3 regions of the Serratia sp. 2723 genome follow, and region 2 is predicted to be linked to each of the others. Evidence: predicted binding sites of a transcription regulator. Region 2 holds the regulator's gene; each other region holds the start of a gene.

Region 1 (3,284 bases), on a different contig from region 2:
TGCAAGCGGAGATCGACCAACGGCTGGTACAGGTCAACGATCAGATGTCGACCTATCAACCTGATTCCGAGCTGAGTCGGTTTAACGCCAGCCGTGAAGTAGACAAGCCTTTCCCGGTTTCTGCTGCCACCACGGAAGTGGTGCTGGAAGCGCTGCGCATCAACCGTGTGACCGACGGCGCGCTGGACGTGACCGTCGGGCCGCTGGTGAACCTGTGGGGTTTTGGCCCGGAAGGGCGGTCGGAAAAAGTGCCGAGTGCCACCGAGTTGGAACAGCGCCGCAGCTGGACGGGGATCGACAAACTGGCGGTTGAAGGCAATGCGCTGGTGAAACGCATTCCTGAGCTGTACGTCGACCTCTCTTCCATTGCCAAAGGCTACGGCGTTGATGCGATTGCTCAATATCTGCAATCACAGCACGTCGCAAACTACATGGTTGATATTGGCGGGGAAGTCCGCACCCGTGGTCATAACGGCGAGAAGAAGCCCTGGCGCATTGCCATCGAACGGCCAACCGCCGGGGGGGAGCAGCAGGCGCAACTGGTGATCGAGCCGGGTGAGATGGCGATGGCCACCTCTGGGGATTACCGAAATTACTTCGAGCAGGACGGAGTTCGCTATTCTCATACTATCGACCCGCTCACCGGTAAACCGATCCGCCACCATTTAGTGTCGATCACGGTGATCAGCCCGTTGTGTATGACGGCTGACGGGCTTTCTACCGGGTTAAACGTGATGGGGCCGGAGCGAGGTATGGCGCTGGCCAACCTGCTGGGGATCCCGGTGTTTATGATCGTGAAAACCGCCAAGGGGTTTGAGGAGCGCTATTCCGATGCGTTCAAGCCCTATCTGAAGAAAGGGTAGACGTTATGTTGACGATGTTCGCTGCATCCTTTGTGCTGTTTCTGCTGGTGGTTGGTGGGATGTCACTGGGCTATGTGTTCAAGCGCAAAACCTTGCAGGGCAGCTGTGGCGGCATTACGGCGCTGGGGATGGAAAAGGTCTGTGACTGCCCGGAGCCTTGCGACGCGCGCAAAAAGCGCATCGCCAAGGAAGCGCTGCGCCGCGAAATGCTGGAAAAACACCGGATCCTCTAGCCGTTCGGGATTTCCTACACCGGTGCGCTGTACGGCCCCTCACCCCAACCCTCTCCCAATGTACATACCGAGTACCTCATGAACACTTGTTTGGGGAGAGGGGCTAGTCCGGAGTTGCGGTCAGGTGCCGGAGCTAATTTGTGGCACGTTCGGTCCCCTCTCCCTGTGGGAGAGGGTTAGGGTGAGGGGCGCCACTAGTCTACACTCTCCATATTGAGCTTTTAATAATTGGCTGTATACTTATACAGTATTATTGGAGGCGCGATGCGTAAAATCATTCATGTCGATATGGACTGCTTCTTCGCAGCGGTAGAAATGCGCGACAATCCCAGCCTGCGCGATATCCCGCTGGCTATCGGTGCCAGCGCCGATCGGCGTGGCGTGATCAGCACCGCCAACTACCCGGCGCGCCGTTATGGCGTGCATAGCGCCATGCCGACCGCCACGGCGCTCAAGCTCTGCCCGCACTTGACGCTGTTACCGGGCCGCATGGCGGCCTATAAAGAAGCCTCACTGCATATCCGTGAAATCTTCGCCCGTTATACTCCGCTGATCGAACCGCTCTCTCTGGATGAAGCCTATCTGGACGTGACCAACAGCATCCAATGCAACGGCTCCGCCACCCTGATTGCCCAACAGATCCGCCAGGAAATTGCCGCTGAATTGAACCTGACCGCTTCGGCGGGCATTGCCCCCATCAAATTCCTGGCCAAGATCGCCTCCGAGTTGAACAAGCCAAACGGCCAATACGTCATCACACCGGCGCAGGTGCCCGCTTTCTTGCAGCAGCTGCCGCTGAGTAAAATTCCCGGCGTGGGCAAGGTCACCGCCAAACGGTTGGAAGAGGTGGGGTTAATCACCTGCGCCGATGTGCAGAACTATAATCTGGCCGATTTGTTAAAGCGCTTCGGCAAATTTGGCCGGGTGCTGTGGGAACGCTGTCAGGGTATCGATGAGCGTGAGGTTTCCCCCGATCGTTTACGCAAATCGGTAGGGGTTGAGCGAACGCTGGTCGAGGACATTCATCATTGGGAAGATTGTGAAACGCTGATCGTTGAAAAACTCTATCCAGAGCTGGAAATGCGGCTGCGCAAGGTCAAACCGGATCTGCATATCGCCCGCCAAGGGGTGAAACTGAAGTTCCAGGATTTCCAGCAAACCACCCAGGAGCACGTTTGGCCGGTGCTCAATATTGAGGACTTGCTCAATGTTGCCCGCCAGGCGTGGCATGAGCGGCGGGAAGGGCGCGGCGTCAGGTTGGTTGGCCTGCACGTAACGCTGCTCGATCCCCAGTTGGAGCGGCAGCTGGTACTGACGTGGTGAGGCGAAAAACGAGTATGTTTAATCCACTCGCCTGGGTACAATCAACGCTTATTTTTTGGGGTTATATCCTTACAGGGAAGCAGGAACAATGGAAAAGACTCACCAAGCGTCCGCAACAAAATGGACGTGGGCCGATTTACACAGTAGCTATCGATTTTGGGGGCTGGTTTTTTATTTTGTTTTTATTGCTTCGAGTCAATATATCTTGAGCTTATATTCGGCGCTTTATATGAAGAAAGGTTCAGACTTGTCCTATTTGACGATTGGCATCGCTTTTTCATTCCAACAGGCCGGTTTTTTATTTGGTGTGATTCTGGCCTGGATAGCCAGCCGGATGAAAAGCTACTATTTACTGTACCTGTTTAGTGCCTTCTATTTACTGGGTATAGCATTATTCTGTTTCAATGTGGAAAACGTTGTTGCGCTGATGGCCGGGGAGATGCTGATAGGGCTGGGGATAGGGGCTATCATACTGATCATTCCTGCGTTTATTGCTGGTGCAGTCGGCAGTACAGAAACTTATGTCTTGGCATTTGGGTTGATGGCAACATTGAAGTTGTTGAATAATTTATCCATTGCGTCTCTGACAGGACGGGTTTTTGATATGGATCCGTTGCTTGACAATCCAACATACTTTTTTGCTGTATTAGCGACACCGGCGATCATTGGCACATTGTTGTTGATGCCGATGAAACCACAGTTATTTAATGTGGCGCCGCCGGTACGGCAGGCTGCTCCTCTTGCGCCGACATACCGCGAACCTGGAATTACCTTCCTGCTGTATTTTGTGCCGTTTTACAATATTTATTGGTTGGTAAAAATACATGCGGAAATCAGAAACTATAGCCAATCTGCGATACTACTA
Region 2 (3,284 bases):
GGCGAACAGATAAATAACGGCAAAACCACAGGCAACCAGGCAAGCCTGTCGACAGGCCGCAAGCCATACTTTACGCAGTTGCCGCCCGTCCCTCGCACCATAGGCATGGCCGGAATGGGCTTCCACCGCATAGGCAAAACCATCCAGAGCGTAGGCGGTAAAGGTCAGTAGATTCATCAGCACCGCATTCACCGCCACCACTTCTCCGCCCATGCGGGCTCCCAGAATGGTCAACGAGGCGAAACACAGTTGCAGTAATAACGAGCGCAGCATGATGTCGCGGTTAAGTGCCAGCAGGCGACGTAGATCTCCACGCCAGGCGGTGCGCAGCATCGCCAGCGAAATACCCCGCATGCGTAGTACCCGCCATGCTAACCACACCCCCAGCAACAGCGTGGCATACTCCGCAATCACCGTGGCGGTCGCAGCCCCCTGCACGTTCCAACCCAGCCCCATCACCAACCAGATATCCAGCACGATGTTCAGCAGGTTACCGACAATCAACAGGATCACCGGTGCCCGCACGTACTGCACACCCAGCAACCAGCCGAGCAACACCATATTGGCCAACGCTGCCGGGGCGCTCAGCCAGCGGATCTCCAGAAACAGCCTGGCCTGTACCAATACTTCCCGATCGCCACCCACGATGTTCAGCGCCAGGGCGATCAGCGGAGCTCGCAACAGCACAATCGCCAAGCCAGCGACCAGCGCCAACAATAATGGCTGCATAAAGGCACGAGCCAGCCGGTAGGGATCTTGCGCCCCCAGCGCCTGCGCAGTCAGCCCGGTGGTGCTCATACGCAGGAACAGCAACAACATAAACAGGAAGCTGGTGGCCATTGACCCCACCGCGACCCCGCCAAGGTAGCTAGGGCTATCGAGATGGCCGATAACGGCGGTATCCACCAGGCCAAGCAAGGGGACGGTAATATTGGAGAAGATCATCGGCAACGCCAGACGCCACAGAGCTTTGTCGGTGTCACTGGTGAAGGCAGAAAGCAGGCGCATGGCGATATGTTCCCGTAAAAGCATGGATTTTAGCGTAGCTTAGAATTGACATCGCCCCAGAGATGGGGCGAAGTTTGCCGTTTTAAAGGGCTGTAATACGAGGTAAAGCGGTTAGATCCAGTCGCCGTTGCGGATCACACCCACCGCCAGGCCTTCGATGGTGAAGTTCTGCTGGCGCAGATCGACCACAATCGGTTGGAATTCGCTGTTTTCCGGCAGCAGTTCGACGACGTTGCCGTGTTTCTTCAGGCGCTTGACCGTGACTTCGTCTTCAATGCGGGCGACGACTACCTGGCCGTTGCGTACGTCTTGAGTCTTATGCACTGCCAGCAGATCGCCATCCAGAATGCCGATATCGCGCATCGACATGCCGCTAACGCGCAGCAGGAAATCGGCATTAGGCTTGAACAGAGAAGGATCCACCTTATAGTGCCCTTCAATGTGCTGCTGAGCCAACAGAGGTTCACCGGCAGCCACACGGCCCACCAGAGGTAACCCCTCTTCATCTTCCATCAACAGGCGGATGCCGCGTGAAGCTCCGGAGATGATCTCGATAACGCCTTTGCGAGCCAGCGCCTTCAAGTGCTCTTCTGCGGCATTTGGTGAGCGGAACCCCAGGCGCATTGCGATCTCGGCACGCGTCGGTGGCATGCCCGTTTGCGAAATATGATCGCGAATCAGGTCGTAGACCTCTTGCTGTCTGGTAGTTAGTGCTTTCATTCCGCCCCCTGTTTGTTTATACAGTCTTGCTGTGAGTATATACAGCTAAGTCTGGATTGGGAACCGAAGAATAAATAAAAATCAGCAGGTAGCGAGCGGGATCGCAACGATGCCTGCCGGTTTTCACGCCAAATGCTGCCAAAGTACCGAAGCCCAAACGAACAGCGCCAGAATAATTGCCAGCGATACCGCCGCCGACCCCATATCTTTGGCCCGCCCGGAAAGCTCGTGATATTCCGTGCCTACTCGATCGACGATGGCCTCAATCGCGCTGTTGAGGATTTCGACAATCATCACCAGCAGCACCGAGCCGATCAACAAGATGCGCGCTATCGCCCCCACATCCAGCCAAACCGCCACGATGATAGCCACCACCGTCGCCACCAGTTCCTGGCGGAATGCGGCTTCGTTCTGCCAGGCGGCGATTAAACCTTTATAGGAATAGCCTGCCGCTTTAATGATACGCGTCAGGCCAGTTGCTTGATTTGCCATAGTTAAGAACGCCTTTCTCCAAGATGGATCATGTACCCGCATGTTGCCAACCGCAACGTTCCAGACAGATTTGCCGGCCCAATCACATTTTTATCGCAGCGCAGTATACAGCAAGGTTGGCATACCTTAATCACCTGGCTATGCCGTACAGGGATGTCCCCATGCCGCGAGCGCATAAATGCGCTAAAGCGGTCAACTCGGGTATAATAATTCAACTATGCACCTCCATTGCCGTGAACGGCGGTGGATTTCTTAACGCCACAGATCTGCTACCCGGTTTCTGGTATGCTTGCGGCGAATTGCTAACAAGAGGCTTCACGTTGTCATGTCAGGTTGGCGTAAAATCTATTATAAGATATTGAACTTACCGCTAAAAATGTTGGTAAGAAGTAAGGTTATCCCTTCAGATCCGGTCACGGAGTTAGGGTTGGATCCCTCACGACCGATTTTGTATGTTTTACCTTATAATTCCAAGGCGGATTTACTCACCTTGCGCACCCAGTGTCTGGCGCAAGATCTGCCCGATCCTCTTAACCCGTTGGAAATCGATGGCACCGTGCTGCCAAGCTACGTGTTTATCCACGATGGCCCACGCCTGTTCCGTTATTACACGCCAAAAGAAGAGTCGGTAAAACTGTTCCACGATTATCTGGATCTGCACCGCAGCAACCCGGATCTCGATATTCAGATGTTGCCGGTATCGGTGATGTTTGGCCGCTCCCCTGGGCGCGAAGGCCACGGCACACCGCATTTACGCCTGCTGAACGGCGTACAGAAGTTCTTCGCCGTACTGTGGCTGGGGCGCGACAGCTTTGTCCGCTTCTCCAACACCGTGTCCCTACGCCGAATGGCGACCGAGCACGGCACCGATAAGACCATCGCACAAAAACTGGCCCGTGTCGCACGCATGCACTTCGCACGCCAGCGCCTGGCTGCCGTTGGGCCAAGCCTGCCTGCCCGTCAGGATCTGTTCAACAAGCTGCTGGCCTCCAAGGCGATTGAAAAAGCGGTCGAAGACGAAGCACGCAGCAAAAAGATCTCCCACGAGAAGGCCCAGCAGAACG
Region 3 (3,284 bases), on a different contig from region 2:
CGTTGAAAGTAACGCCGGGATGAAAACGACCCATCCGAAAATGCGTTTCAGAATGGCAACGCGCCCAGCCTGTTGATACGTCATGTGTTCCCCTTGTAAGCGACGCAATCGTTGTTGCGCTAAGTCTACCTGTAGTTAATGAAACTCGCCCACCGTTTTCTTCGTCTTCCCATCTGAATCCAGTGAGATCCTGCACTTTGTCCCCCCTCCGGGTCCGAAGGATGCAGTTGCCTGAACAAAGATGATAGAGTGGCGAAAACATTTTCTTTTACTAGTACAACAGGGGTTAATTGTTAATGGCTTATTCGCAACGCATAACAACCACAATTTTTGATATGGACGGTTTATTGATTGATTCTGAGCCCCTGTGGCTACAGGCGGAAATGGACATCTTCAGCTCATTGGGACTGGATTTGTCCAATCGTCACAACCTGCCGGATACGCTGGGTTTGCGCATCGATCTGGTAGTGCGGATGTGGTTCCAGGCCATGCCGTGGCAAGGACCTTCTCAGGAGGAAGTGACTGGCCGCATAATCGAGCGGGCCATCGAGTTGGTGCAGGAAAAGCGCCCGTTGCTACCTGGGGTGCAACAAGCGTTGGAACTGTGCCGTAGCCTGGATCTGAATATCGGGCTGGCCTCCGCTTCTCCGCTACATATGCAGCAACAGGTGCTAAAGATGTTCGATCTGGAGAGTTACTTTGACCAGTTGGTTTCGGCCGAATACCTGCCGTATAGCAAACCGCACCCGGAAGTCTATCTGATCGCGGCCGAACGTCTGGGCAGCGATCCACAGCACTGCATTACTCTGGAAGACTCCTTCAACGGCATGATTGCCACCAAGGCGGCACGCATGAGGTCGATCGTGATCCCTGCGCACGAATACAGCCAGGATCCGCGCTGGGCCTTGGCCGACCTTAAACTGCAAAGTCTCGAGCAGTTGACTGCCGCACATCTGGCCTGATCTTGACGGCATCGGCCCTACCGGTGCCCTTTCCCCTTATTACGATAAAATAAAATACGATTTCATTTTTATTGAATTATTATACCATCCAAATTATGCTAATCGCATAAAGAAAACACCGGACAATTAGGTGTCACTGTCACTGCCACGCGGTAGCCATCGAAAGCCCGGTGTTTTCTTCCCTCACGACAGGCAGAACAAATCTATCATTTTGAATTCATTATACTTAATGGGGTAAATATCGCAGATCACTGGCTGTAATACCGGCCAAAGGCAAGGCATCGTGATTGGGCTGGCTCGTTGATCCCCACAGCAAACATATCTTCCCCCGAATTTGAACGGGTGCCGCATGCGGCCCTCCCTACATTAGAGTCTGCCTGTATACTGCATCCGTCAGAAATGAGGTTTCAACCCTTTGTAAAACGGCGTAAAATTAACAAATCGTTACAGGGTAACTGCTTCCGTTACTGTAAAAATTCCCATATACTGGATAAATTAACAGTTTAGTAGCCGGAATATAGCAACATGACCGCGGAAGGACATCTCCTATTCTCTGTTGCCTGCGCGATCTTTGCCAAGAAAGCGGAGGTGACTCCTGTGCTCGCCGCTGGCGATTGGTGGCACATCATTCCTGCCGCGCTACTGACGTCACTGTTACCCGATATCGATCACCCTAAATCCATCCTGGGCCAGCGCCTGCGCTGGATAGCCATCCCAATCTCACGCGCCTTTGGTCACCGCGGTTTCACCCATAGCCTGCTGGCGATCGTCGGCGGCATGTGGTTATTTCAGCTGGAGGTGCCGCGCGGTTGGCCGATCCCCGCGGATGTACTACACGCCATGATTATCGGTTATTTCAGCCACCTGCTGGCCGATATGCTGACCCCTGCTGGAGTACCATTGTTCTGGCCCTGCCGCTGGCGTTTCTGCCTGCCGATATTGAACTCACAAAAAGGCAATCAGCTGGAGAGGGTACTGTGTCTATGCCTGGTGGCTTTCGCCATTTACTGGCAAGGAGATTACACTCTTCCGGTGCAGTCATATTTTGAGCAAATTAAAAATATCCGACTGTGATCAACAAAACCGCCTATTTACCCGCCAAATCGCTCACTATGCCATCTATTTTCAGTAAAAAGTTATATTAAATACCTTTTAGATATAAGTGCGCTTCATCGCAAAATGTTACGATATTTACATCGTATTACATCGGTGCACAGCACCTTAAATATAAAAAAACAAGATTGGAGACATTGGGGATGAATCTACCGCTCGTATTAAACGTGCTGGTTTTTGCCGCCCTCCTTTTGCTGTTGGCGCAAACCCGCCATAAGCAATGGAGTCTGGCTAAAAAAGTGCTGGTTGGTCTGGCACTTGGTGTAGTGTTCGGTTTGGTACTGCAACTGATTTACGGCTCGGACAACCCGGTGCTGAAAGCGTCCATCAGCTGGTTTAACATCGTCGGTAACGGCTATGTACAGCTGCTGCAAATGATCGTGATGCCGCTGGTTTTCGCCTCCATCCTTAGCGCCGTAGCCAAGTTGCACAACGCTTCCTCGCTGGGCAAAATCAGCTTCCTGACCATTGGTACGCTGCTGTTTACCACGTTGATTGCCGCCCTGGTGGGCGTATTGGTCACCAACCTGTTCGGGCTGACCGCAGAAGGTCTGGTCCAGGGCACACAAGAAACTGCTCGTTTGTCAGCAATCGAAACCAACTACGCCAGCAAAGTGGCCGATCTCAGCGTGCCGCAACTGATCCTGTCATTTGTGCCGAAAAACCCGTTTGCCGATCTGACCGGGGCCAACCCAACGTCAATCATCAGCGTGGTGATTTTCGCTGCCTTCCTGGGCGTGGCTTCGCTGCAACTGCTTAAAGATGACCAGCCGAAAGGCCAGCGCGTGCTGGTAGCTATCGATACCCTGCAAGCCTGGGTGATGAAGCTGGTCCGTCTGGTGATGAAGCTGACGCCTTACGGCGTACTGGCGTTGATGACCAAGGTGGTTGCGGGTTCAAACATCCACGATATTATCAAGCTGGGCAGCTTTGTGGTTGCCTCTTACCTTGGTCTGGCGATCATGTTCGTGGTTCACGGCCTGCTGTTGAGCTTCACCGGCGTCAATCCGCTGAAATTCTTCCGCAAGGTGTGGCCGGTGCTGACCTTTGCCTTCACCAGCCGATCCAGCGCTGCCAGCATCCCGCTGAACGTCGAAGCGCAGACTCGCCGTCTGGGCGTGCCAGAATCGATTGCCAGCTTCTCGGCTTCATTTGGTGCCACTATTGGTCAGAACGGTTGCGCGGGTCTCTACCCGGCAATGCTCGCGG

The links. The regulator LexA, encoded in region 2, represses DNA repair genes until DNA is damaged. The targets are predictions, from matches to a motif close to TNCTGTATGTACATACAGNA.
Region 1: the regulator LexA is predicted to act here: its motif matches at 1,327-1,346, upstream of dinB (DNA polymerase IV).
Region 3: the regulator LexA is predicted to act here: its motif matches at 1,447-1,466, upstream of ABIE29_RS10325 (metal-dependent hydrolase).

Annotation. Positions count from the first base shown of each region.
Region 1 covers NZ_JBNDIN010000003.1:383,001-386,284, reverse strand. The annotation lists gene ABIE29_RS06785 (FAD:protein FMN transferase) at 1-863, shown strand, start outside; gene nqrM ((Na+)-NQR maturation NqrM) at 869-1,096, shown strand; gene dinB (DNA polymerase IV) at 1,361-2,419, shown strand; gene ABIE29_RS06770 (hypothetical protein) at 2,508-3,284, shown strand, end outside.
Region 2 covers NZ_JBNDIN010000018.1:82,515-85,798, forward strand. The annotation lists gene dinF (MATE family efflux transporter DinF) at 1-1,008, opposite strand, end outside; gene lexA (transcriptional repressor LexA) at 1,120-1,728, opposite strand; gene ABIE29_RS21445 (diacylglycerol kinase) at 1,852-2,220, opposite strand; gene plsB (glycerol-3-phosphate 1-O-acyltransferase PlsB) at 2,546-3,284, shown strand, end outside.
Region 3 covers NZ_JBNDIN010000005.1:304,384-307,667, forward strand. The annotation lists gene ABIE29_RS10315 (YniB family protein) at 1-84, opposite strand, end outside; gene hxpB (hexitol phosphatase HxpB) at 297-962, shown strand; gene ABIE29_RS10325 (metal-dependent hydrolase) at 1,488-2,036, shown strand; gene ABIE29_RS10330 (L-cystine transporter) at 2,219-3,284, shown strand, end outside.